Regions from separate parts of the Bacillus inaquosorum genome, predicted to be linked through region 4. Evidence: riboswitches for the same ligand, from Rfam matches in the RefSeq annotation. Region 4 holds a riboswitch; each other region holds the start of a gene.
What was found. Region 4 has a riboswitch for S-adenosylmethionine ahead of mtnK (S-methyl-5-thioribose kinase). Riboswitches for the same ligand answer to the same signal wherever they lie in the genome.
Positions count from the first base shown of each region.

Region 1: linked by a shared signal. The riboswitch ahead of M1M80_RS08605 (phosphoadenylyl-sulfate reductase) and the one ahead of mtnK (S-methyl-5-thioribose kinase) in region 4 are both predicted to bind S-adenosylmethionine.
Region 2: linked by a shared signal. The riboswitch ahead of M1M80_RS20315 (5-methyltetrahydropteroyltriglutamate--homocysteine S-methyltransferase) and the one ahead of mtnK (S-methyl-5-thioribose kinase) in region 4 are both predicted to bind S-adenosylmethionine.
Region 3: linked by a shared signal. The riboswitch ahead of metN (methionine ABC transporter ATP-binding protein MetN) and the one ahead of mtnK (S-methyl-5-thioribose kinase) in region 4 are both predicted to bind S-adenosylmethionine.

Region 1 covers NZ_CP096592.1:1,737,343-1,742,777, reverse strand. Annotated here, with positions in the region: gene sat (sulfate adenylyltransferase) at 1-832, opposite strand, end outside; gene cysP (sulfate permease) at 881-1,945, opposite strand; gene M1M80_RS08605 (phosphoadenylyl-sulfate reductase) at 1,957-2,658, opposite strand; SAM riboswitch class I at 2,821-2,926, opposite strand; gene pyrE (orotate phosphoribosyltransferase) at 3,071-3,703, opposite strand; gene pyrF (orotidine-5'-phosphate decarboxylase) at 3,700-4,419, opposite strand; gene M1M80_RS08590 (dihydroorotate dehydrogenase) at 4,388-5,323, opposite strand; gene pyrK (dihydroorotate oxidase B electron transfer subunit) at 5,323-5,435, opposite strand, start outside.
Region 2 covers NZ_CP096592.1:4,004,016-4,009,450, reverse strand. Annotated here, with positions in the region: gene M1M80_RS20325 (CoA transferase subunit B) at 1-598, shown strand, start outside; gene M1M80_RS20320 (3-hydroxybutyrate dehydrogenase) at 615-1,388, shown strand; gene M1M80_RS20315 (5-methyltetrahydropteroyltriglutamate--homocysteine S-methyltransferase) at 1,438-2,574, opposite strand; SAM riboswitch class I at 2,652-2,758, opposite strand; partial or broken gene M1M80_RS20310 (5-methyltetrahydropteroyltriglutamate--homocysteine S-methyltransferase) at 2,827-3,965, opposite strand; SAM riboswitch class I at 4,049-4,155, opposite strand; gene M1M80_RS20305 (LURP-one-related/scramblase family protein) at 4,221-4,709, opposite strand; gene M1M80_RS20300 (hypothetical protein) at 4,884-5,162, opposite strand.
Region 3 covers NZ_CP096592.1:3,349,691-3,355,125, reverse strand. Annotated here, with positions in the region: gene M1M80_RS17070 (arsenate reductase family protein) at 95-451, shown strand; gene gcvH (glycine cleavage system protein GcvH) at 518-901, shown strand; gene M1M80_RS17060 (YusG family protein) at 957-1,193, shown strand; gene M1M80_RS17055 (toprim domain-containing protein) at 1,271-1,633, shown strand; gene M1M80_RS17050 (thioredoxin family protein) at 1,635-1,955, shown strand; gene M1M80_RS17045 (SCP2 sterol-binding domain-containing protein) at 2,063-2,407, shown strand; SAM riboswitch class I at 2,522-2,628, shown strand; gene metN (methionine ABC transporter ATP-binding protein MetN) at 2,734-3,759, shown strand; gene metP (methionine ABC transporter permease MetP) at 3,752-4,420, shown strand; gene metQ (methionine ABC transporter substrate-binding lipoprotein MetQ) at 4,434-5,258, shown strand; gene M1M80_RS17025 (carboxymuconolactone decarboxylase family protein) at 5,343-5,435, shown strand, end outside.
Region 4 covers NZ_CP096592.1:1,532,292-1,537,726, forward strand. Annotated here, with positions in the region: gene M1M80_RS07545 (methylated-DNA--[protein]-cysteine S-methyltransferase) at 1-481, shown strand, start outside; gene M1M80_RS07550 (hypothetical protein) at 571-696, shown strand; gene mtnA (S-methyl-5-thioribose-1-phosphate isomerase) at 730-1,791, opposite strand; gene mtnK (S-methyl-5-thioribose kinase) at 1,799-2,992, opposite strand; SAM riboswitch class I at 3,098-3,253, opposite strand; gene M1M80_RS07565 (carbon-nitrogen family hydrolase) at 3,337-4,116, opposite strand; gene mtnE (methionine-glutamine aminotransferase) at 4,211-5,404, shown strand.

The DNA.
Region 1 (5,435 bases), 210 kb from region 4:
CGATAAAATGCGTGCAGCCGTAGTTTTTTCTGACAAGCGCGTGGAAAATCGCTTCTCTCGGTCCTGCATAACGCATCGCCGCTAAGAAGACGCCAAGGAACACGCGGTCTTTCGGATAGTAATTGTCAAGAAGCACTTGGTAGCTTTCCATCCGCACATCAGCTGGGATGTCATCAGATTTTGTTTCGCCTACCAGCGGGTTTAAGAACAAGCCGTCTACTGTTTCAAGAGCCGTTTTTTGAATGTATTCATGCGCTCTGTGAACAGGATTTCTTGTTTGGAAACCGACAATGGTTTCCCAGCCATTTTCCGCAAACTGGCGTCTTGTTTCTGCCGGTTCAAACGTAAACTCAGGGAACTGTTTTGAAGCTTTTTTAATCAATGTGATCGGTCCGCCGACATATGTATCGCCGCGGCTGAACAGCTTTTTAACACCCGGATGCTCCTGCTCATCCGTTTTGTACACATTGACAGCTTCTTTTTGTTTGTCAGGCACGTACAGGTCTTCGATTTGGATCACGCCGTATGTTTCTCCTTCATACGTTAGCTTTACCGTTTCACCGACTGACAGTTCCGCTGCTTTTTGCGCATCGACCGGAAGTGTGATTGGAAGGGACCAGACAACGCCGGAAGAAAGACGCATGTTTTCGACAACAGATACGTAATCTTTTTCATTAAAGAAGCCTTCGATCGGGCTGTATGCGCCAATTCCGATTAATTCCAAATCCGCGAAAGAAATTAAATCAAGTTCAATTTCTTTTTGAATGCTGCTCACATCATATGATTCATCTACTCTGTTTACTAATGTTCCTCCGTGTGGTGCTAAGCTCATAATATCCATTTCCTCCTAGTTAACATATAAAATAACTCAGATTAATGATCAGATTCCCCCGCCTTGTTCGTGGACAGAGCGTCTCTCTTTACGAATGGCCTTCGTCAGGCTGATGGCACCGCCCGCCGCTAAAAGCACGCTTACCATGATAAAGATTGAATAATAATCCTCTTTTAAAAACAAGGATACAAGCAGATAAGAAATCGATAAAGATAAAAACGGCGATACGATCCATACCTTCAGCATCGTTTGAACAACTTGTTTATGGAACACATTCGGACCGTTTTTTGCCATGCCTATTCCGATAATAGACGATGACGTGACTTGCGCCAGAGGCACCGGCATCCCAAATACAGAACTGATGATCACCAGTCCGGCTCCTGTACCGGATAAGAGAATGCCTTCTCCTTTTGAGAATCTCGTAATTTTCTTCCCGTTTGTTTCTAACACCCGCCGGCCTAATAACAGTGCGCCAAGGGAGACAAAAACTCCCCCGTACAAGGTTCCTTTCGCGACATCAAGCACACCGGCCGCTACTAATGGGCCAACGGCATTCGCCACGTTGTTCATGCCGGCAGAGAACGCTTCAAAAAATCCGGCAACTAACAAAACAATGCCAAGGATTTTTTGCTTTTTAGAAGACTTAATTTCAATCTTAAAATAGCTAAACAGCTTTGAAACAAAATAGGTGAAGCCGAAAGCAAACAGCGGGACAAAAACCCAAAACGCCACAATGACCAGAAGATTGTTCACAAACAATACTTTGTAAGCCACTCCCACTCCGACAACCGCGCCGACTGTTACTTCACTTGTCGACAATGGAATGCCGAGCAGATTAGCCGTAAAGAGCGACAGCGCAGCGGCTCCAATAATGATGCAAACAATCGTCAGTGTAATCGTCTGCTCGGGGATAATGCCGGAGCTGATGGTTTTTACAACCTCGCCCCCGCCAATGACCGCCCCGGCCAGCACACCGACTGCACATATGATCAAAGCGTAGGTTTTCTTTTTGATGGCTCCAGAGCCGTAAGCAACTCCCATCGAAGCTGCAGCGCCGCTTGCACCGATATTCATCGCGAAAAACAAGCTAAATAAAATAGCGGCTAATTCCATTTTGCAGCTCCTTATTCATGCAATCCGCATTCTGTTTTCGCCATACCATTCCATCTGCCTGAGCGTAAATCCTCTGCGGTAAAAGCAGGAGCCGTACAAGGTGCGCAGCCAATGCTTGGATATCCTTGGTCATGAAGCGGGTTGTAGTCCAGCTCATTCCGGGATGTGTATCTCCAAATGTCTTTCCAAGTCCAATGGATAAGCGGACATACTTTTACTGATTTGAATTTTTCATCTTTGTTTAAGAAATTTGTATTGGCACGGCTTGGCCCTTGATCGCGGCGCAGACCGGAAAGCCAGGCCGGATGCCCTGAAAGCGCCTCTCTTAAAGGAACAACCTTTCTAAGATAGCAGCACTGATTCGGCTCTCTTTCCCACAGTTTGTCACCATATTCTTCGGCTTGCTCCTCAAGGGTAAGATCTGGCTTTTTCAGGATGATATTAAGACCCGGATAACGCTCTTTCACTCGCTCAATCGTTTCATAGGTTTCTTTAAAATGAAGTCCTGTATCAAGAAACACAATCTCTGCGTCTTTTTTCACTTTATAAATTAAGTCAATCAGAACGATTCCCTCAATTCCGAAACTGCAGGCATAAACAAGCTGATTGCCGTAATGGCCGTATGCCCACTTTAAAACTGACAGCGCTCCTTTATAAGGATCGTCTTCCGGAAATGTAATCGTTGGTTCCTCCCAATTATCGTACGTTAACATTTCTTCTTTCCTCCTTTCGGAGACAAACAAACAGTAGCTTTCTGCCGGTTGTCTTTTCCCAATTGTAATGTGGTGCGGCTGCTGTTATCGCAAACAGCCTTTTTTCCTCTTAAAATAAAAAACTTTCAATCCGGCGGAAAGAAAGACAGGAACAGCATGTAGCCCTTATCTTTCAAAATGGAATTCATTTTGCTGGAAGTAGCACCTTACACACTGTGCAGGTTGCCGGGCTTCATAGGTCCAGTCCCTCAGCCGCTCTTGATAAGTTTTTAGATTTGTAGTAAATTTTAGCACAATTCTAACATAAGTCAACCCGACTTTTTTTATAGGATTAATAAAAAAACAGGCCTCTAGGCCTGTTTTCACGCACAGCAAGGCTTTGAAGCCCCTGTGCATCACCGGAATTTATTTTTTATTTTTTAAACCAATCTTTCGACTCGGGATTTTGCTTCCACGTTTGCAGCTTTTTCAGATCGTCCGAATGAATATTTCCGTTTTCAAGCGCGACCTCTGTCAGCGTATCATAATCAGTTAATGAGTAGTATGGCAGTTCTGCCTTCGCAAACGCTTCCTGCGCTTTAGGAAGCCCGTACGTAAAGATTGAGACAACCCCAAGCACCTCACAGCCAGCCGCTTGTAAAGCTGCCGCAGCTTCAAGCACGCTGCCTCCTGTGGAGATTAAGTCTTCAATGACGACCGTTTTTTGGCCTTTTTGAACAGCTCCCTCAATCTGATTGCCTTTTCCGTGCGCTTTCGGCTTGCTTCTCACATAACACATCGGAAGATTCAAACGGTCAGCCGCCAGAGCAGCATGAGGAATACCGGCTGTTGCTGTTCCCGCAATCATTTCAGCTTCAGGAAAATGCTCTTCGACAAGCTTGCTGATGCCTGCGGCGACATCATTTCTGACCTCCCGGAAAGATAGTGTAAGGCGGTTGTCACAGTAGATTGGCGATAAAATGCCGCTTGCCCATGTAAATGGCTCGTTTGGGCGTAAAAATACAGCTTGGATGTCTAATAGATGTTTTGCGATGATTTGTTTCATTGTTTGATTCCCTCCCATTCGAGTCTGACAGCTTCATAGGCTTTTACCGGGTCTGCCGCTTTTGTAATCGAGCGTCCTACCACAATCGCTGATGAACCTTTCTCTCTTGCAATTGCAGGTGTTGCTACGCGGATTTGGTCATTCGCAGCGTCCTCTGACATCCTGATCCCCGGAGTGACAGTCAGAAATGAAGGCGAAACCGCTTGGTAAATTGCTTTCGCTTCATGAACAGAGCAGACCACTCCATCCAGTCCGCTTTCTTCCGCCAGTTTGCTGTAGTGCACAACCGTGTCGATCAGAGGCTTTTGGATCAGCAGTTCATCTTTCATCATTTGTTCAGATGTGCTTGTCAGCTGGGTTACCGCGATAAGTGACGGGCGTTTTTTTCCAGCCGGCGTACCTTCTTCTAAACCTTCCAGAGCTGCTTGCATCATTTTTTTGCCCCCGGCCGCATGAACATTGACGAGGTCTACTCCGAGACCGGCAAGGCGCTTCATCGCTTTGTTTACAGTGGTCGGGATGTCATGAAGTTTTAAATCTAAAAACAGTTCGCAATTTCTTTCTTTTAGCTGTTTAACTATGGATGGCCCTTCTTGATAAAAAAGCTCCATTCCAACCTTTACAAATAACGGTTCTTTCTGAAAAGGCGCTAAGAATGCAAGTGTTTCTTCAACTGATGCAAAATCAAGCGCGATGATGGGCAGGTTGTTTTTCATGATTCCAGCTCCTTCCGATGCATTCTTCAATTGTTTGATAGCCGTATTGGCGCAAAACAGCAGGGAGCTGTTCAATGATGTCTGGACATGCAAAAGGATTCACAAAGTTTGCTGTTCCGACTGCGACCGCGCTTGCTCCCGCGAGAAGAAACTCCAGTGCATCTTCAGCCGTCTGCACGCCTCCCATACCGATAATCGGGATATTGACAGCCTGGCTGACTTCATACACCATGCGAATGGCAACCGGCTTCACAGCAGGGCCGGAAAGTCCCCCTGTTTTATTCGCTAATATCGGCTTGCCTGATTTTAAATCGAGCCTCATGCCGATTAATGTGTTGATCATCGTAAGACCATCCGCTCCCGCCTCTTCGATCGCTGATGCAATTTCTGTGATATTTGCCACGTTCGGGGAAAGCTTCACATAAACGGGCACATCTGAAACCTCTTTAACCGCTTTCGTCAAATCGGCAGCCATTTCAGGGTTCGTGCCAAAAGCGATTCCGCCTGTTTTCACATTCGGGCAGGAAATGTTCAATTCAAGTGCATGAACATTAGGCGCTTTGCTGATATGCTTCGCGACTTCAACATAATCCTCGACTTGAGAGCCTGCGACATTGGCAATGATCGGCGTATCAAACTGCTCAAGCCACGGCAGCTCATTTTGCAAGACGCTTTCCAGCCCCGGATTTTGCAGACCGATCGCATTGAGCATTCCAGCGCCAGTCTCAGCTACCCTAGGGGTCGGATTCCCGAAGCGAGGCTCTTTTGTCGTAGCTTTGATCATGATTGCTCCGAGACAAGACAAATCATAAAAACGCGCAAACTCTTTTCCAAAACCGAAGCAGCCTGATGCAGGAATGATCGGGTTTTTCAAATCAAGCCCAGGTAATTTCACCTCTAGCATTACAGCGCCACCTCCTGAGCTTTAAATACAGGCCCGTCGAGACATACTTTTACGTAGGATGTCTCACTTTCGTTTGTATGGCACACACACGCGAAGCATGCGCCGATTCCGC
Region 2 (5,435 bases), 1.8 Mb from region 4:
GAACGTCAATCTTGGGATTGGAATGCCGACGCTTGTCGCAAATGAGATACCCGATGGCGTTCACGTCATGCTTCAGTCAGAAAACGGCTTGCTCGGGATCGGCCCCTATCCTGTGGAAGGAACGGAAGACGCGGATTTGATCAATGCAGGAAAGGAAACGATCACTGAAGTGACGGGCGCTTCCTATTTTGACAGCGCTGAGTCATTCGCAATGATAAGAGGCGGGCATATCGATTTGGCTATCCTTGGCGGCATGGAGGTTTCTGAGCAGGGCGATTTGGCCAATTGGATGATCCCCGGGAAAATGGTCAAAGGGATGGGCGGCGCCATGGATCTCGTCAACGGGGCGAAACGGATCGTTGTCATCATGGAGCATGTCAATAAACATGGCGAGTCAAAGGTGAAACAAGCTTGCACCCTTCCGCTGACAGGCCAGAAAGTCGTGCACAGGCTGATTACGGATTTGGCTGTGTTTGATTTTGATAACGGCCGCATGACACTGACTGAGCTTCAGGAAGGCGTCACAATTGAAGAGGTTTATGAAAAAACAGAAGCTAATTTCGCTGTAAGCCAGTCTGTGCTCAAACAAAATTCTTAACGGGAAGGTGTTTGACATGAACAAACAAGTCGCATTGGTGACAGGGGCAGCCGGCGGAATCGGATTCGAAATCGCAAGGGAATTCGCCCGTGAAGGCGCCAGCGTCATCGTTTCGGATCTCCATCAGGAAGCGTGTGAAAAGGCCGCCTCCAAGCTTGCCGAAGAAGGCTTTGACGCAGAAGCCGTTCCGTGTGATGTGACAAAGGAAGCGCAAGTCGCTGATACGGTGAACACCATCCAGAAACGATACGGCCGCTTGGATATTTTGGTGAACAATGCCGGTATTCAGCACGTCGCCCCGATTGAAGAGTTTCCCACAGAAACCTTTGAGCAGCTGATCAAGGTCATGCTGACGGCGCCCTTCATCGCGATGAAGCATGTGTTTCCGATCATGAAAAAACAGCAGTTTGGCAGAATCATTAATATCGCGTCTGTTAATGGCTTAGTCGGCTTTGCGGGGAAATCCGCTTATAATAGCGCCAAGCACGGCGTCATTGGGCTGACAAAGGTCGGGGCGCTGGAAGGCGCGCCCCACGGCATTACAGTCAACGCGCTCTGTCCGGGTTATGTCGATACTCAGCTTGTCCGCAATCAGCTGAGCGATCTTTCGAAAACGAGAAATGTCCCTTACGACTCCGTACTTGAACAGGTCATTTTTCCGCTTGTCCCGCAAAAACGACTGCTTTCCGTCAAGGAAATCGCGGATTATGCGGTGTTTTTGGCAAGCGGGAAAGCGAAGGGCGTCACCGGGCAGGCTGTCGTCCTTGATGGGGGCTACACCGCTCAATGACATAAAAAAACACACTTGCTCCGTTAGGGAATCAAGTGTGTTTTTTGGCTTATTTCCAAACATCGTTAGCGATCTCAACCACATGGCGGAGCTTCGCCCATTGCTGTTCTTCAGTCAGCTTGTTGCCTTCCTCAGTTGAAGCGAATCCGCATTGAGGGCTGAGACAAAGCTGGTCTAAGCTCACATAACGGGACGCTTCTTCGATACGGCGTTTCACGTCGTCCGGATGTTCAAGCTCACCGAATTTAGATGTCACTAAGCCGAGGACAAGCTGAAGATCAGAGCGCTTTACATAACGGAGCGGTTCAAATCCGCCTGAGCGTGAATCATCATACTCCAGGAATAGACCGTCCAGGTTCAAGCCGTCAAAAATGGTTTCGGCTGCTGCGTCATAGCCGCCTTCCGCTGTCCAAGTGGACTGGAAGTTGCCGCGGCAAATATGCATGGTTACCGTCAGATCATCAGGACGGTCTGCAATCGCGTCGTTAATCGATTTCGCAAACAGCTGGCGAAGCTCGTCAGGCGTTGTTCCGAACGCCTCGATTTGTTTTAAGCCTTTTTCAGATAAGAAAACAGCCCATGCCGTATCATCAAGCTGGAGGTAGCGGCAGCCTCTGTCATAAAACGCTTGAATCGCTTTTTTATATGCTTTGGATACATCGTGCTGGAAAAGGTGATAGTCTTTTTTGTACGCATCCTTTTCAAGTTTCCCACGGAAAAACAGCATATTCGGGCTCGGGATCGTCATTTTTGGCGTCGCGTCACCGGCAATGCTATGGAGAAATGAGTAATCTTCAAGCATTGGGTGAGTTGAAAAGTCGATATCGCCTGTGACTTTAATGCCGCGTGCTTTTGTCTGTACGTTATGGAATTGAATGCCCTGCTCAGGAGTAAACGGCTCAACGCCATCCAGGTTTTCCAGGAAATCAAAATGCCACCACGCTCTGCGGAATTCACCGTCTGTCACGACGTTCAGTCCGGTTTCCTTTTGTTTTTCCACAATGCGGATGATTTCATCGTTTTCGATCTGGCGAAGCTGCTCAGCCGTAATCTCGCCGGCCGCTTTTTGCAGCCGCGCTTTTTTGACGGGCTCTGATCTCAGCAGGCTTCCGACTTGATCCGCGCGAAACGGCGGTTTTTTTCTTTGAAGTGATTTTTGTTCTGCGGGTGTTGTTTGTTGTGACATGTTGTCCATTCCTTCTTTCCATTCGAATATAAAAAAGCTCTTCCTTTGGATAAGGAAGAGCTTGCGTGACAATCTCAACCTTATCTTCAAGAGCAATCATTGCTCTAAAGGATTTAGCACCATTCTGTTAAACAGCGGTTGCCGGGTATCGCAGGGCCAGTCCCTCCACCTCTCTTGATAAGGAAAACCTTTTTATGAAATTTTCTGATAGTATCTATTATTCACACATTTTCTGTTTCTGTCAATGATAGATTATCCCCACACATCGTTGGCGATGTCGACGACATGGCGCAGCTTTGCCCATTGCTGCTCCTCTGTCAAAAGATTGCCTTCTTCTGTAGAGGCAAAACCGCACTGAGGGCTGAGGCACAGCTGATCCAGGCTGACAAAACGCGCAGCTTCATTGATTCGGCGTTTCACATCATCAGGATTTTCGAGCTCGCCGTATTTCGATGTGATCAAGCCAAGCACAATTTGCAGATCCTTGCGTTTCACGAAACGGAGCGGATCAAAATTCCCAGAGCGGTCATCATCGTATTCCAAGAACAGCCCGTCCAGGTTTAAGCCGTCCAAAATCGTTTCCGCTACAGCGTCGTAGCCTCCAGATGCCGCCCAAGTTGAACGGAAGTTGCCGCGGCAAATGTGCATCGTGATTGCTAAATCATCAGGGCGGTCTGCCACTGCATCGTTAATCGTTTTGGCAAACAAGTCAGGCAATGTTTCTGGATCGCCGCCGAGCGCCCGGACAACCTCTCTGCCTTTTTCCTCAAAGAAAAGAGACCATGACGTATCATCAAGCTGAAGATAGCGGCATCCAGCGTCATAAAAGGCTTTAATTGCTTTTTTGTACGCTTGGGCCAGATCATGAAAGTATTCCTCTTGGTCGTCATAAATCCCTTTATCCGCCTTTTCACCGAAAAACAGCATATTCGGGCTCGGAATCGTCAGCTTTGGTGTCGCGTCGCCGGCAATCTCATGTAAAAATTGATAATCGGCAAGCGCTGGGTGGCTCGTAAAATCAAGTTTTCCCGTCACTTTGATGCTGCGTGCTTTTGTTTTCGCGTTATGGAACTGAATCCCTTCAGCCGGGATGAACGGTTCCACTCCGTCAAGCCCTTCCAGGAAATCGTAATGCCACCAAGAACGGCGGAATTCTCCGTCTGTTACCACATCGAGACCGATTTCTTTTTGTTTTTCCACAATGCGGGTGATTTCTTGATTTTCAATATCACGAAGCTGTTCCGCCGTGATCTCGCCGGCCGCTTTTTTCTGCCGGGCTTCTTTCACCGGAGCGGAGCGCAGCGCAGTAAACTGCCGACATGATCGGCGCGGAAAGGAGCTTTGTGTTGTTGTACTGTTTTTTGTCCTGCGGCATTTGTTTGTTGAGCCATGTCATTCGCCTCTTTTCTGAAATGTGTTGAGCATAAAAAAGCTCTTCCTTTGTGTAAGGAAGAGCTTGAACGATCAAATCTCCGCCTCATCTGCAAGAACGCAATGTTCTAAAGGATTTAGCACCATTCTGTTTGAAACAGCGGTTGCCGGGTATCATAGGGCCAGTCCCTCCACCTCTCTTGATAAGGTATATCTTCATATTCAAATTTCAATTATCTTAATATTATTACTTTTGGATCAATTGTCAACACTTTTTAGAAAATACTTTCATCTTCATCGTCATATAATACCATATCCAGTACGATAGCGATGGCCGTGCAAATCAGCACATCTTCTTCGTTTGCAATCTGCAAATGATAGGAATCACCCCAGCTCAGCCACTTCTTGCTCACCGACATCCGGACATTCTTTCCGTCCGTCAGCTGGAATTCATCCTTCCACAAGTCACCGTCAATTTCCCAGTTGAGCTTAGAAATTTCAAATTTTGGTTTGAAAAATGTTAGTTTCTTCGTCACCTCACAAACTGTTTCCCCGCCAATTGAAATCACATATCGCGGCAATAAAGACATTACTTTTTGTTCTATGGAAACGAGTGTTTTTCCGGATGAATCTGTCATTTGCAGCGAGTCCCCTAACGAAAAGAACCGCCCCTCGACCTTGAATGTCTCTTGTTCATCCCGGTCATAAATGTGAAATGCATCTTTAAACGAGAACATCTTTTGTTTCATAAATAATTCGATCATTGCTGAAGTCTCCTTTTGATTTGCCTTGTAAGAGATTACGGACAGGGGGGCAAAAAGGTTTCAAGTTCCAAATCTAGTAACCAGAAACGCGCTGGCCGTTTTTTACGAGTAATTAATGTTTCTAAATTAAAAAAAGGCTGCATCGTTCAGCAGCCTTTCTTTTGAAATATAGTATTAGGAAAGATGCATCCGGCGTTTTTGGCGGATCGCGTCAAGGTCGATTAGGTTGTTGTGATGAGGTGCGGCTGCTGGAAGAGGGCTTGTCTTTTGCGGTTTGCGGCGATTGTCCTTGCTGAAAGAAAAAAGAAGATAGCCGCATAATGCGATGATAATAAAAAGGATCATTTTACATTCCTCCCAAAAAAAGTTTTGGTATTCTCTATTGTACGGATAAAATGTCAAAAAGTATTCAAAAAATTCCAAATTGGTTAAAAATAAATAACTGCCCCTCAAAAACAGTCTAACCTGATAACCTGAAAATAGTCTTGTAAATTGGTGATTGTTCATGTTAGTGATTGGTTCTATAGTTACTATCGACGATAAAATAAATTCCTTTATATAACTTTTAACCTAAATTTACATAATTCCAATTACCTGTTTTTGGGTGCTGTTTTCTTGCTTGTTAGGTTTATACCCTATTTTTCGGAATCAAACACAAAAAACCCAAATTACGGAGCATTTGGGCGGTACGGGGGAATGCAGATTGTGGTTTTGGGGATTTGGATG
Region 3 (5,435 bases), 1.8 Mb from region 4:
GCATGTGCGGAGCTTTTTTTAAGAAGCACCGTTTTAGGTTTTTAAAACAAACTGTGTTAAAATAACCTCGATTATTTTATTGAGGGGGAAGAAGATGTCGTTAACTTTTTACTGGTACCCTAAATGCGGAACGTGCCGCAAAGCAAAGAAATGGCTTGAAGAGCATGGGAAAGAAATAAACGAAATACATATTGCAGAGCAGCCTCCAAGCAAAGAAGAACTAAAAGCGATTTATGAAAAAAGCGGGCTGGATCTCAAGAAATTTTTCAACACGAGCGGCATGAAATACCGCGAGCTGAATCTCAAGGAAAAGCTGTATCATATGTCGGAGGATGAACAGCTTGAACTGCTGGCTTCAGACGGAATGCTGATCAAACGCCCGCTTACAACAGACGGCGAAAAAGTGACAGTCGGTTTTAAAGAAGAGCAATTTGAAGAAAACTGGGCTTAATGTAAATTTTTTTCGAAAAGTGTGGTATCTTCTTATTGTAGTGCTGTAAAAAATGGAGGGATTCAATTGAGCATACCTAAAGATTTGCGTTACTCAGGAGAACACGAGTGGGTAAAAGTTGAAGGAGAAAAAGCCAGAATCGGGATTACGCATTTTGCCCAGTCCGAGCTAGGCGACATCGTGTTTGTCGAACTTCCTGAAGTTGGCGCTGAAATCAAAGCGGACGAGCCATTCGGCAGTGTTGAATCCGTTAAAACGGTATCTGAGCTTTATGCACCGATTAACGGAACTGTTGTAGAAGTAAACGAAGATCTTGATGACAGTCCGGAATTCGTTAACGAATCTCCGTACGAAAAAGCATGGATGATCGTCGTTGAGCCGTCTGACGCTTCTGAAATTGAAAAACTGATGACAGCAGAGCAATACGAAGAGATGACACAAGAAGACTAAAACAGGATAGCTGCAAAGGCAATTGGACACGCTAACGTTATGGGAGGTGTCCAATATGACTTTCAGCAAACAAAAGCTCGATGTTACCAATGATGTGACAGGCCGCTTTCAAAATGGCCGGCTCTCGTTATATCATGATAATGAGATGATCGGCCAAATGACAAGCATGGATGAATATGAGCTAAAATCCGGTTATTCCTTTGAAAATGAGAAATTTTATAAGACAGCCGATGTGGCCTCGGGAAACGACGAAAAATATGTGGATTGTGACTACGAAAACGGCTGGTGTTAATGTTGGCGGTGAATTTCACTGCCTTCTTTTACAATCTGAACGTTTCAAATTTGACGCGGCAGGTGAAGAAGATGAAGATGGAAGAGCTGGAAAAGGTTATGATTGTCGAAGGGAAATCAGATAAAGAGAAAATCGAAAGCGTCCTGAATGAACCAGTGCGCATTATCTGCACAAACGGAACAATCAGCCAGCTGAAGCTTGAGGAATTGGCTGACGAGCTTTATGATAAAGACGTCTACATATTAGTTGATGCTGATGAATCAGGCGAGAAATTGAGAAAACAGCTGAAAAGAGAATTTAACGAAGCCTGCCATTTACATATCGACAAAGCCTATAAGGAAGTGGCCGCTGCGCCCAGACACCATGTCGCCGCTGTATTGCTGCGCGCGAATTTGAATGTCCATACTATTTTTCTTGAAAGAAAGTCCCGAGGTGTATAGCATGAAAGAACTCCAAGAACACGAGCTTGAGCACATTGCTGATGATGTGTATCTCCTATATTTATATACTCCGTTTTGCGGCACCTGCCAGCTCGCAAGCAAAATGCTGACAGTGGTGAAAGAAATGCTGCCCGATGTCGCCTTCTATAAAAACAATGTCAATTACTCTCCGACATTCGCAAAAGCGTATCAAATTGAAAGTGTCCCTTGTTTTCTGCTGTTCAAAGGCGGAAAAGTGGTCGAAAGAGGATATGCGTTTCAATCCGTTTCTTATTTATATGAGCTGATCAAACAAAAATCATCTTCCGCATCCCATTTATGACATATTTCTCAGCATATTTCAATGAAATTGTCGTTCGTTTTATAAAGGGGTTCTTGCGCCAGAAAGAGAAATGTGTATGTATGACCAACAAATAGGAGGTTGTACATATGGAGAAAGCGGAAGTTTTAGAAGATGAGTATCAGCATCTGTTTTTAAAACCCCTTTTGAACGCTTCAACATTGCTCATTACCTTCCAAGGAGAAACAGAAGCCTTAACCGTCTCAATAAACGAACAGGGAGAAATGAAAAAAATTTCTCCGCCCCAAACGTCCAACCTGACCTTTTACGGAAACCAAGCAGAAATCATTCATTTATTGCACGGAGACATTTCCCTTCAGCACCTGATCCAGAGCGGAAGACTAAAAGTGAAGGGGTCATTCAGAGCCCTGTTAAAACTAGAAGCCATTCTCTGGCTGACAAATGGATTTTTTCAGAGGATTTTGAAAAATTAAAAAATAGGAAATTATTATAATAGTAAAAGTTGACATCATTTATTTTATTGACATTTAATCATTCGCCATGCTATTCTACATTAAGAATTTCCGGACGAAAAAGACTATATATTTCTCTTATCAAGAGAGGTGGAGGGAAGTGCCCTATGAAGCCCGGCAACCATCAACGCTGTTGAAATGGTGCCAATTCACACGAAGCGTTCAGCTTTGAAAGATGAGAGAAAGGCATTTTCTATAAGCCTTTCTGCTCAAGTGTGCAGAAAGGCTTTTCTTTTGCAGAAAAACCCGGAAGATTTCTTAGAATAGTGTTAAGGCAGGTGATTGCTTTGATCAATCTTCAAAATGTTTCAAAAGTTTATAAGTCGAAACATGGAGATGTCAATGCTGTCCAAAATGTCTCGCTTTCCATTAAAAAAGGTGAGATTTTTGGAATTATAGGATATAGCGGAGCAGGTAAAAGTTCCTTAATCCGTCTGCTGAACGGCCTTGAGAAACCAACCTCAGGAACCGTGGAAGTGGCGGGAACCAAGATTAATGAAGTAAATGGACGCGGTTTAAGAAAAGCACGCCATGAAATCAGTATGATTTTCCAGCATTTCAATTTGCTTTGGTCGCGGACCGTCAGAGATAATATCATGTTTCCTTTAGAAATTGCCGGGGTGAAAAAGAGCGAGCGGATCAAGCGAGCCAATGAACTGATTAAACTGGTAGGTTTAGAAGGAAAAGAAAAATCTTACCCGTCTCAGCTGAGCGGCGGGCAAAAGCAGCGTGTCGGAATCGCCAGAGCGCTTGCAAACAATCCGAAGGTTCTCCTTTGTGATGAAGCGACATCAGCATTAGATCCGCAAACGACAGATTCAATTTTGGATTTGTTGTCCGATATTAATGAAAGACTCGGTTTGACGATTGTGCTGATCACACACGAAATGCATGTGATCCGCAAAATCTGCAACAGAGTCGCTGTCATGGAAAACGGAAAGGTTGTTGAAGAAGGCGAAGTTCTCGATGTCTTCAAAAATCCGAAGGAAGAAATGACAAAACGATTTGTTCAGCAGGTGACAGAACCGGAAGAAACGAAAGAAACGCTTCAGCACCTTCTTGATGAAACAGCATCAGGAAAAACGGTTCAGCTCACATTTGTCGGCGATTCAGCTGAACAGCCTCTGATTACAGAGATGATCAGAAACTTTAATATCAGTGTCAATATTCTGCAAGGGAAAATCTCGCAGACGAAGGATGGGGCGTACGGCTCACTGTTCATCCACATTGACGGAGACGAGGAAGAAGTACACAACGTGATCCGGTTTATTAATGACAAACAGGTGAAAGCAGAGGTGATCACGAATGTTTGAAAAATACTTCCCGAACGTTGATTTAACTGAATTGTGGAACGCGACATATGAAACACTTTATATGACGCTGATCTCTTTACTGTTTGCCTTTGTCATCGGGGTGATCCTCGGTTTGCTGCTCTTCCTGACAAGCAAAGGGAGCCTTTGGCAGAATAAAGCAGTCAACTCTGTAATTGCGGCCATTGTCAACATATTCAGATCGATTCCGTTCCTCATTTTAATTATTTTACTGCTAGGGTTTACGAAGTTTTTAGTCGGCACCATCTTAGGGCCAAATGCCGCATTGCCGGCCTTGGTTATCGGCTCTGCACCGTTTTACGCGCGTCTTGCTGAAATCGCGCTTCGCGAGGTGGATAAAGGTGTTATTGAAGCTGCTAAATCAATGGGCGCTAAAACGTCTACAATTATTTTCAAAGTGCTGCTTCCGGAGTCGATGCCGGCTCTGATTTCTGGTATTACGGTTACGGCCATCGCATTGATCGGCTCAACGGCAATTGCCGGTGCCATCGGTTCAGGAGGCCTTGGAAACCTTGCGTACGTAGAAGGCTATCAGTCTAATAATACTGATGTTACCTTCGTTGCTACTGTGTTTATTTTAATCATCGTATTTATTATTCAAATCATCGGTGATGTCATAACAAATATTATAGACAAACGATAAGGGAGGATTTACATTGAAAAAGCTATTTTTGGGTGCATTATTGCTTGTATTTGCAGGAGTTATGGCTGCCTGCGGTTCGAATAACGGCGCTGAATCCGGCAAGAAAGAAATTGTCGTTGCGGCAACAAAAACACCGCATGCGGAAATTTTAAAAGAAGCTGAACCACTGCTGAAAGAAAAAGGCTACACGCTGAAAGTGAAAGTGCTTAGTGATTACAAGATGTACAACAAAGCTTTATCTGATAAAGAAGTGGATGCGAACTACTTCCAGCACATTCCTTACCTTGAGCAAGAAATGAAAGAAAACACAGATTACAAACTTGTGAATGCCGGTGCTGTTCACTTAGAGCCATTCGGTATTTACTCTAAAAAATACAAATCATTAAAAGACCTTCCAGACGGTGCGACAATTATCCTGACAAACAACGTTGCTGAACAAGGCCGTATGCTTGCAATGCTTGAAAACGCAGGATTAATCACACTTGATTCTAAAGTGGAAGCAGTTGACGCAACTTTGAAAGACATTAAGAAAAACCCGAAAAACCTTGAGTTCAAAAAAGTAGCGCCTGAATTAACGGCAAAAGCATATGATAACAAAGAAGGAGACGCGGTCTTCATCAATGTAAACTATGCGATCCAAAATAAATTAAATCCTAAAAAAGACGCGATTGAAGTAGAATCAACGAAAAACAACCCATACGCTAACATCGTCGCAGTAAGAAAAGGCGAAGAAGATTCTGCAAAAATCAAAGCGCTGATGGAAGTTCTTCACTCTAAAGAGATCAAAGACTTCATCGACAAAAAATACGACGGAGCTGTGCTTCCTGTATCTGAATAAGACTGCAACCCCGGATGAGAAATCCGGGGTTTTTTTCGGGTATTTTCCTAAAAGCTGTTCATAATAAAAAAGAATGTTAAACAGATGGAGGGATTTTCTTTGAATCAAGACAGAGGAAGCATGCAGGACGCGCTAAAACAGTATAAATTAGGTTTAGGCACATTTGAACAAAAGATG
Region 4 (5,435 bases):
AGCGGAAACGCCGCTCGGGGAACTTATAATTGCTGAGGAGGATGGACATATCACCCGTCTATTTCTCAGTCAGGAAGATTGGATGGATTGGAAAGAAAGCGTTCAGAATACAGAGCACATGGAAACACCTTATCTGGCAGAGGCCAAAAAACAGCTTCATGAATATTTCGCCGGCGAAAGAAAGAGATTCTCACTGCCGCTCAGCCAAAAGGGCACTCCTTTTCAGCAAAAAGTGTGGGAAGCGCTGGCGATGATACCATACGGAGAATCCCGAAGCTATGCTGACATCGCCGCTGCGGTCGGCAGTCCGAAAGCGGTGCGCGCAGTCGGACAGGCTAATAAACGAAACGACCTGCCGATTTTTGTCCCATGCCACAGAGTGATCGGCAAAAACAGTGCGTTAACAGGGTACGCTGGGAGCAAAACTGATATCAAAGCATTTTTGCTGAACATCGAGCAAATCTCCTACAAAGAAAAATAAAACATATGGCACGTTCCCTTTTTTCACGGCCGACATATCATTTTATTAAGTTAAAAAAGTTGGTCTGATGAAAAAGGAGGACAAAGCAATTGAAGCCGAGCCGCTCTGAGAAAATTGCCGTTTTTGCCAAACTGTTTGTGAAACTGCATATCTTATCAAGCGCTCAAAAAGATGAAATCATCAATATCAATAAAAACAAACAAAAAAACCGCTGACTCGGCCCAAAATGAGCAAAGTGCAGCGGTTTTTTAGTGAACCTTTTCGCCTCTGAACAGCTGTTCAATTTCTTCTTCATACGAACCGGTCATAATCCCTTTTTCTGTGATGATTCCTGAAATGAGATCATGGGGCGTAATGTCAAAAGCGGGATTAAAGACAGGCACGTCGGTTGGTGCAGTCCGGACTCCGGAAATCTGCCTTACTTCCTCGGGATCCCGTTCCTCTATCGGGATATCAGCGCCGCTTTTCACTTTCGTATCAAATGTAGATAATGGTGCGGCGACAAAAAACGGAATATCAAAGGCGTTTGCTAAAATCGCGAGACCGTATGTTCCGATTTTATTTGCCGTATCACCGTTCTTTGCAATTCGATCAGCTCCGACGATGACAGCGGAAATTTGTTTTTCCTTCATCGTATGGGCGGCCATGCTGTCTGTGATTAGAGTGACATCAATGCCTCCCTGCATCAGCTCCCACGCAGTGAGGCGTGAACCTTGAAGGACAGGTCTTGTTTCACAAGCATAAATATGCAATCCCAAATCCTTTTGTTTGGCTAAGTAAAATGGAGCGAGTGCCGTTCCATAACGGCTTGTCGCGATAGAACCGGCATTGCAGATCGTCATAATCCGGTCGCCTTTTTTGAAAAGCTGCAGGGCGTTTTGGCCGATCATTCGGCACGTTTCCTCATCTTCGACCTGAATCTGAATCGCTTCATGGACAAGGTTTGTTTTTGCTTCATTTACGGAAATGGCGTTTTCGATCGAATGACTCAGTCTCTCAAGCGCCCATGATAAATTAATGGCGGTAGGCCGTGAGCTGTTTAAATACTGTTTGATGTCATCCAGTCTGCGGCGGAATTCCGTGACATCATCTGTTTCGATGTCTTTTGCAGCAAGCGCAAGGCCGAAGGCAGCTGTAATGCCGATGGCCGGAGCGCCTCTTACTTTGAGTGTGACAATGGCGTCAAATACATCCTCTTTCGTTGTCAGCTCCAGATATTCCGTCACATCAGGAAGCTTTTGCTGATTTAAAATGGTAATGGCTGTTTCTTTCCATTCAACAGAACGCGGAACAGCAAATGAATGGGTCATGAATGGATCATTCCTTTACAAGTAACTTAAATAATTCAATAACATCCGTTATCGTTTTGAATTCCGAACGTTTTTCGATAAAAGCTGTGCCGGTTTCGAGCGCCAGCCGTTTTCTGCCGATTCGTTTATCAAACGGCACGATCGTATCCAGATCAGCCACATGCGCAAGTCCGATCGCGCGGCGTATCAGCTCGCAGCCCGCAAACCCGATCGCCTCTTCAAAAATATGACTGAGCGTATCAGTAAGGTAACCGTCGATTTTGGCGTAAACATCCAGACTGTCCTTCTCCCAGGCTACACTAAACGTCTCTTTAAACGTTTCCCAGACCTGCTTAACATGTTCATATAACGGCTCTCTGTCAGCCCCGTCACGACCGAGTGCGTTCAAGAATAAGTTGGCAATAAATTGGCCTACATCAAAGCCGATCGGTCCGTAAAAAGCAAATTCAGGATCAATCACCTTTGTTTCATGTTCGCTGGCGAAAATGCTTCCTGTATGCAAATCACCATGAATCAATGTTTCTGCAGATGTTAAAAACGACTTTTTCAGCTTAGCGGCTTCGATTTTGACGTTGTCATTATTCCAAAGCTTCTCGACAAAAGGCCGAAGCTCTTCTTCAAAGTCATTTGTGTCATGGTCAAAGAAAGGATCTGTAAAGACAAGTCTTTCCGTTATGTCGCACAGCTCCGGATTTGTAAATTGTTTAACAAGCTGTTTTTTCACCTTGGGTTCAAGCGCGTAGTCTGATGAGTAGAAAAGTGTTTTTCCTAAAAATTCACCGATGTGCTGTGACAGGTGCGGATAATGTTCCCCCTCAATGAGTCCTTTTCTTGCGATTTTCAGGTGAGAAAGATCCTCCATGACGGTAACCGCCATTTCTGTATCAGAATAAAACACTCTTGGAACCAGATGGGGGACATGCTCGCCCTGGCGTATGAGAGCACTGCTTTCAATTCTTGCGCGATCGATTGTCAGCGGCCAGCTTTCTCCGACCACTTTTGCATAAGGAACTGCCTGTTTAATGATCAATGCTCTGTCATGTTCTTGATCATAAATATGAAAAACGTAATTTAAATTGCCGTCGCCGATCTCCTGGCATGTCAGCGTGCTTTTGCTTGGAAATAAGCCAAGCTTCACCGCAAGTGCCACAGCGGAGCTTTCATTTAACGTTTCGTATAAAGGTGTTTTTGTGACTGCCATTGTCATAACCTCCAATTATGTAATCTCTTTGATATGTTTGCAGCTGAATGGCCGTAAAAAAGCCTCCTTCTCAGAGAGAAGGAGGCTTAACATCTATGTCCGCCTCTCTTATCTCTCAGATCAGATCTGAAGGAATTAGCACCGTGCCTTAAGAGACGAGCGTCTCGGCGCGAAAAAGATGCGCCCCATTTCACAATGGAATTACGGTCGGTTGCTGTTGGGGTCAAAAGGCCAAATCCCTCGCCCAACTCTCGATAAGAGAATATATTCACTTGTTAAACAATTCTAATTTATCAGTTGATGAACATAGTAACAGGTGTTTTGTTAAGTTGTCAATATATTTTTTAATATAAATCTTTTCTGATATCATCGAAAACAGGAATGCTCTCCCGCACTTCAACGCTTTCCTGAAGGTCGATTTCCGCTCGTACTATGCCTTCTTCCAGGCCGCCTTCAGCAAGTATACGCCCCCATGGATCAATAATCAGGCTATGCCCGGCAAATTCATTATCTGGATTTGAACCGGTACAATTGCAGGCAGCGACAAAGCATTGATTCTCAATGGCCCGCGCAATAAGCAGGCTTTTCCAATGATCAAGGCGGGGAAGGGGCCATTCCGCAGAAATAAACAGCACGTTGGCTCCTTTCGTCGTATGTTTTCTGATCCACTCCGGAAAACGGATATCGTAACAGATCAGTCCTGAGCTTTTGACGCCATCTAGCTCAAAGTAGCCGTCTTCGGAACCGGCTGATAAATACACATGCTCATCCATCAGCTGAAAAAGATGGACTTTTCTGTACTCTTTAATGATTTGTCCTTCCTTATCCGCGATGTACATTGTATTATAAACATCAGAATCCTTTCTGACAGCGACCGATCCGGCGACAATATGAACGCCATGTTTCTTTGCCGTTTTCTTCAGCCAGTTCTGAGCAGAACGCCCGTCTTCATCAGCGAGCTCATCAAGGTTGGACAGGTCATATCCGGTCGTCCATAATTCAGGAAGAACAAGAACATCAGCATGTTTACTTTCTTTTTCGATTAAAAATTCAGCCTTTTTTATATTTTCCGAAGGTTTACCGTATGAAATATCAAATTGAAGACAAGATATCGTCCATTTCATCTTTTTAACACCCCAAATTTTTCTTTACTTTTTTCATTTAACCATATATGATGATGGACTATTATTTCAAGAATTTTTTAGAAGGTGAGAATAGATGAAATTTGAACAGTCTCATGTATTGAAGGAATTGCCTAAACAATTCTTCGCTTCTCTGGTGCAGAAAGTGAACCGAAAGCTCGCAGAAGGACACGACGTCATTAACCTCGGACAGGGAAATCCGGATCAGCCGACTCCGGAACATATCGTTGAGGAAATGAAACGAGCCGTTACTGATCCGGAAAATCATAAATATTCGTCTTTTCGCGGCTCATACAGTCTGAAGTCGGCAGCGGCAGCATTTTATAAAAGAGAATACGGCATTGATCTTGATCCTGAAACTGAAGTCGCTGTATTATTCGGCGGGAAAGCCGGTCTGGTCGAGCTCCCGCAATGCTTGCTGAATCCTGGTGATACGATTTTAGTTCCGGACCCGGGCTATCCTGATTATTGGTCAGGTGTCACACTCGCGAAAGCGAAGATGGAAATGATGCCGCTCGTAAAGGACAGGGCGTTTCTTCCTGATTACAGCAGCATCGCCGCTGAAGTGAGGGATCAGGCGAAATTGATGTATTTAAATTATCCGAATAATCCGACCGGAGCTGTTGCTACCTCTGAATTTTTTGAAGAAACCGTGAGTTTTGCGAAAGAAAACGGGATCTGTGTTGTTCACGATTTTGCTTACGGCGCTGTAGGGTTTGACGGCTGCAAGCCTTTAAGCTTTTTGCAGACTGAGGGTGCGAAGGATATCGGGATTGAAATTTACACGCTGTCAAAAACGTATAATATGGCAGGGTGGCGGGTCGGCTTTGCCGTCGGTAACGCTTCGGTCATTGAAGCGATTAATCTTTATCAAGACCATATGTTTGTCAGTCTTTTCAGAGCGACTCAGGAAGCTGCAGCGGCGGCACTGTTAGCTGATCAGGCATGTGTGGCGGAGCAAAATGCCCGATATGAAAGCAGGCGAAACGCTTGGATCACGGCATGCCGGGAAATCGGCTGGGATGTGACAGCTCCGGCAGGTTCATTTTTTGCATGGCTGCCTGTGCCTGAAGGGTATACTTCCGAGCAGTTCTCAGACCTTTTGCTGGAAAAAGCGAATGTGGCGGTTGCAGCTGGAAACGGCTTTGGTGCATATGGTGAGGGTTACGTCAGAGTCGGACTGCTGACAAGTGAAGAAAGACTCAAGGAAGCCGCTTATCGAATTGGGAAACTGAACCTGTTTACCCAAAAAAGCATTGACAAGATCTGATAACGATGGGATAATTCAAAATAATTTATAA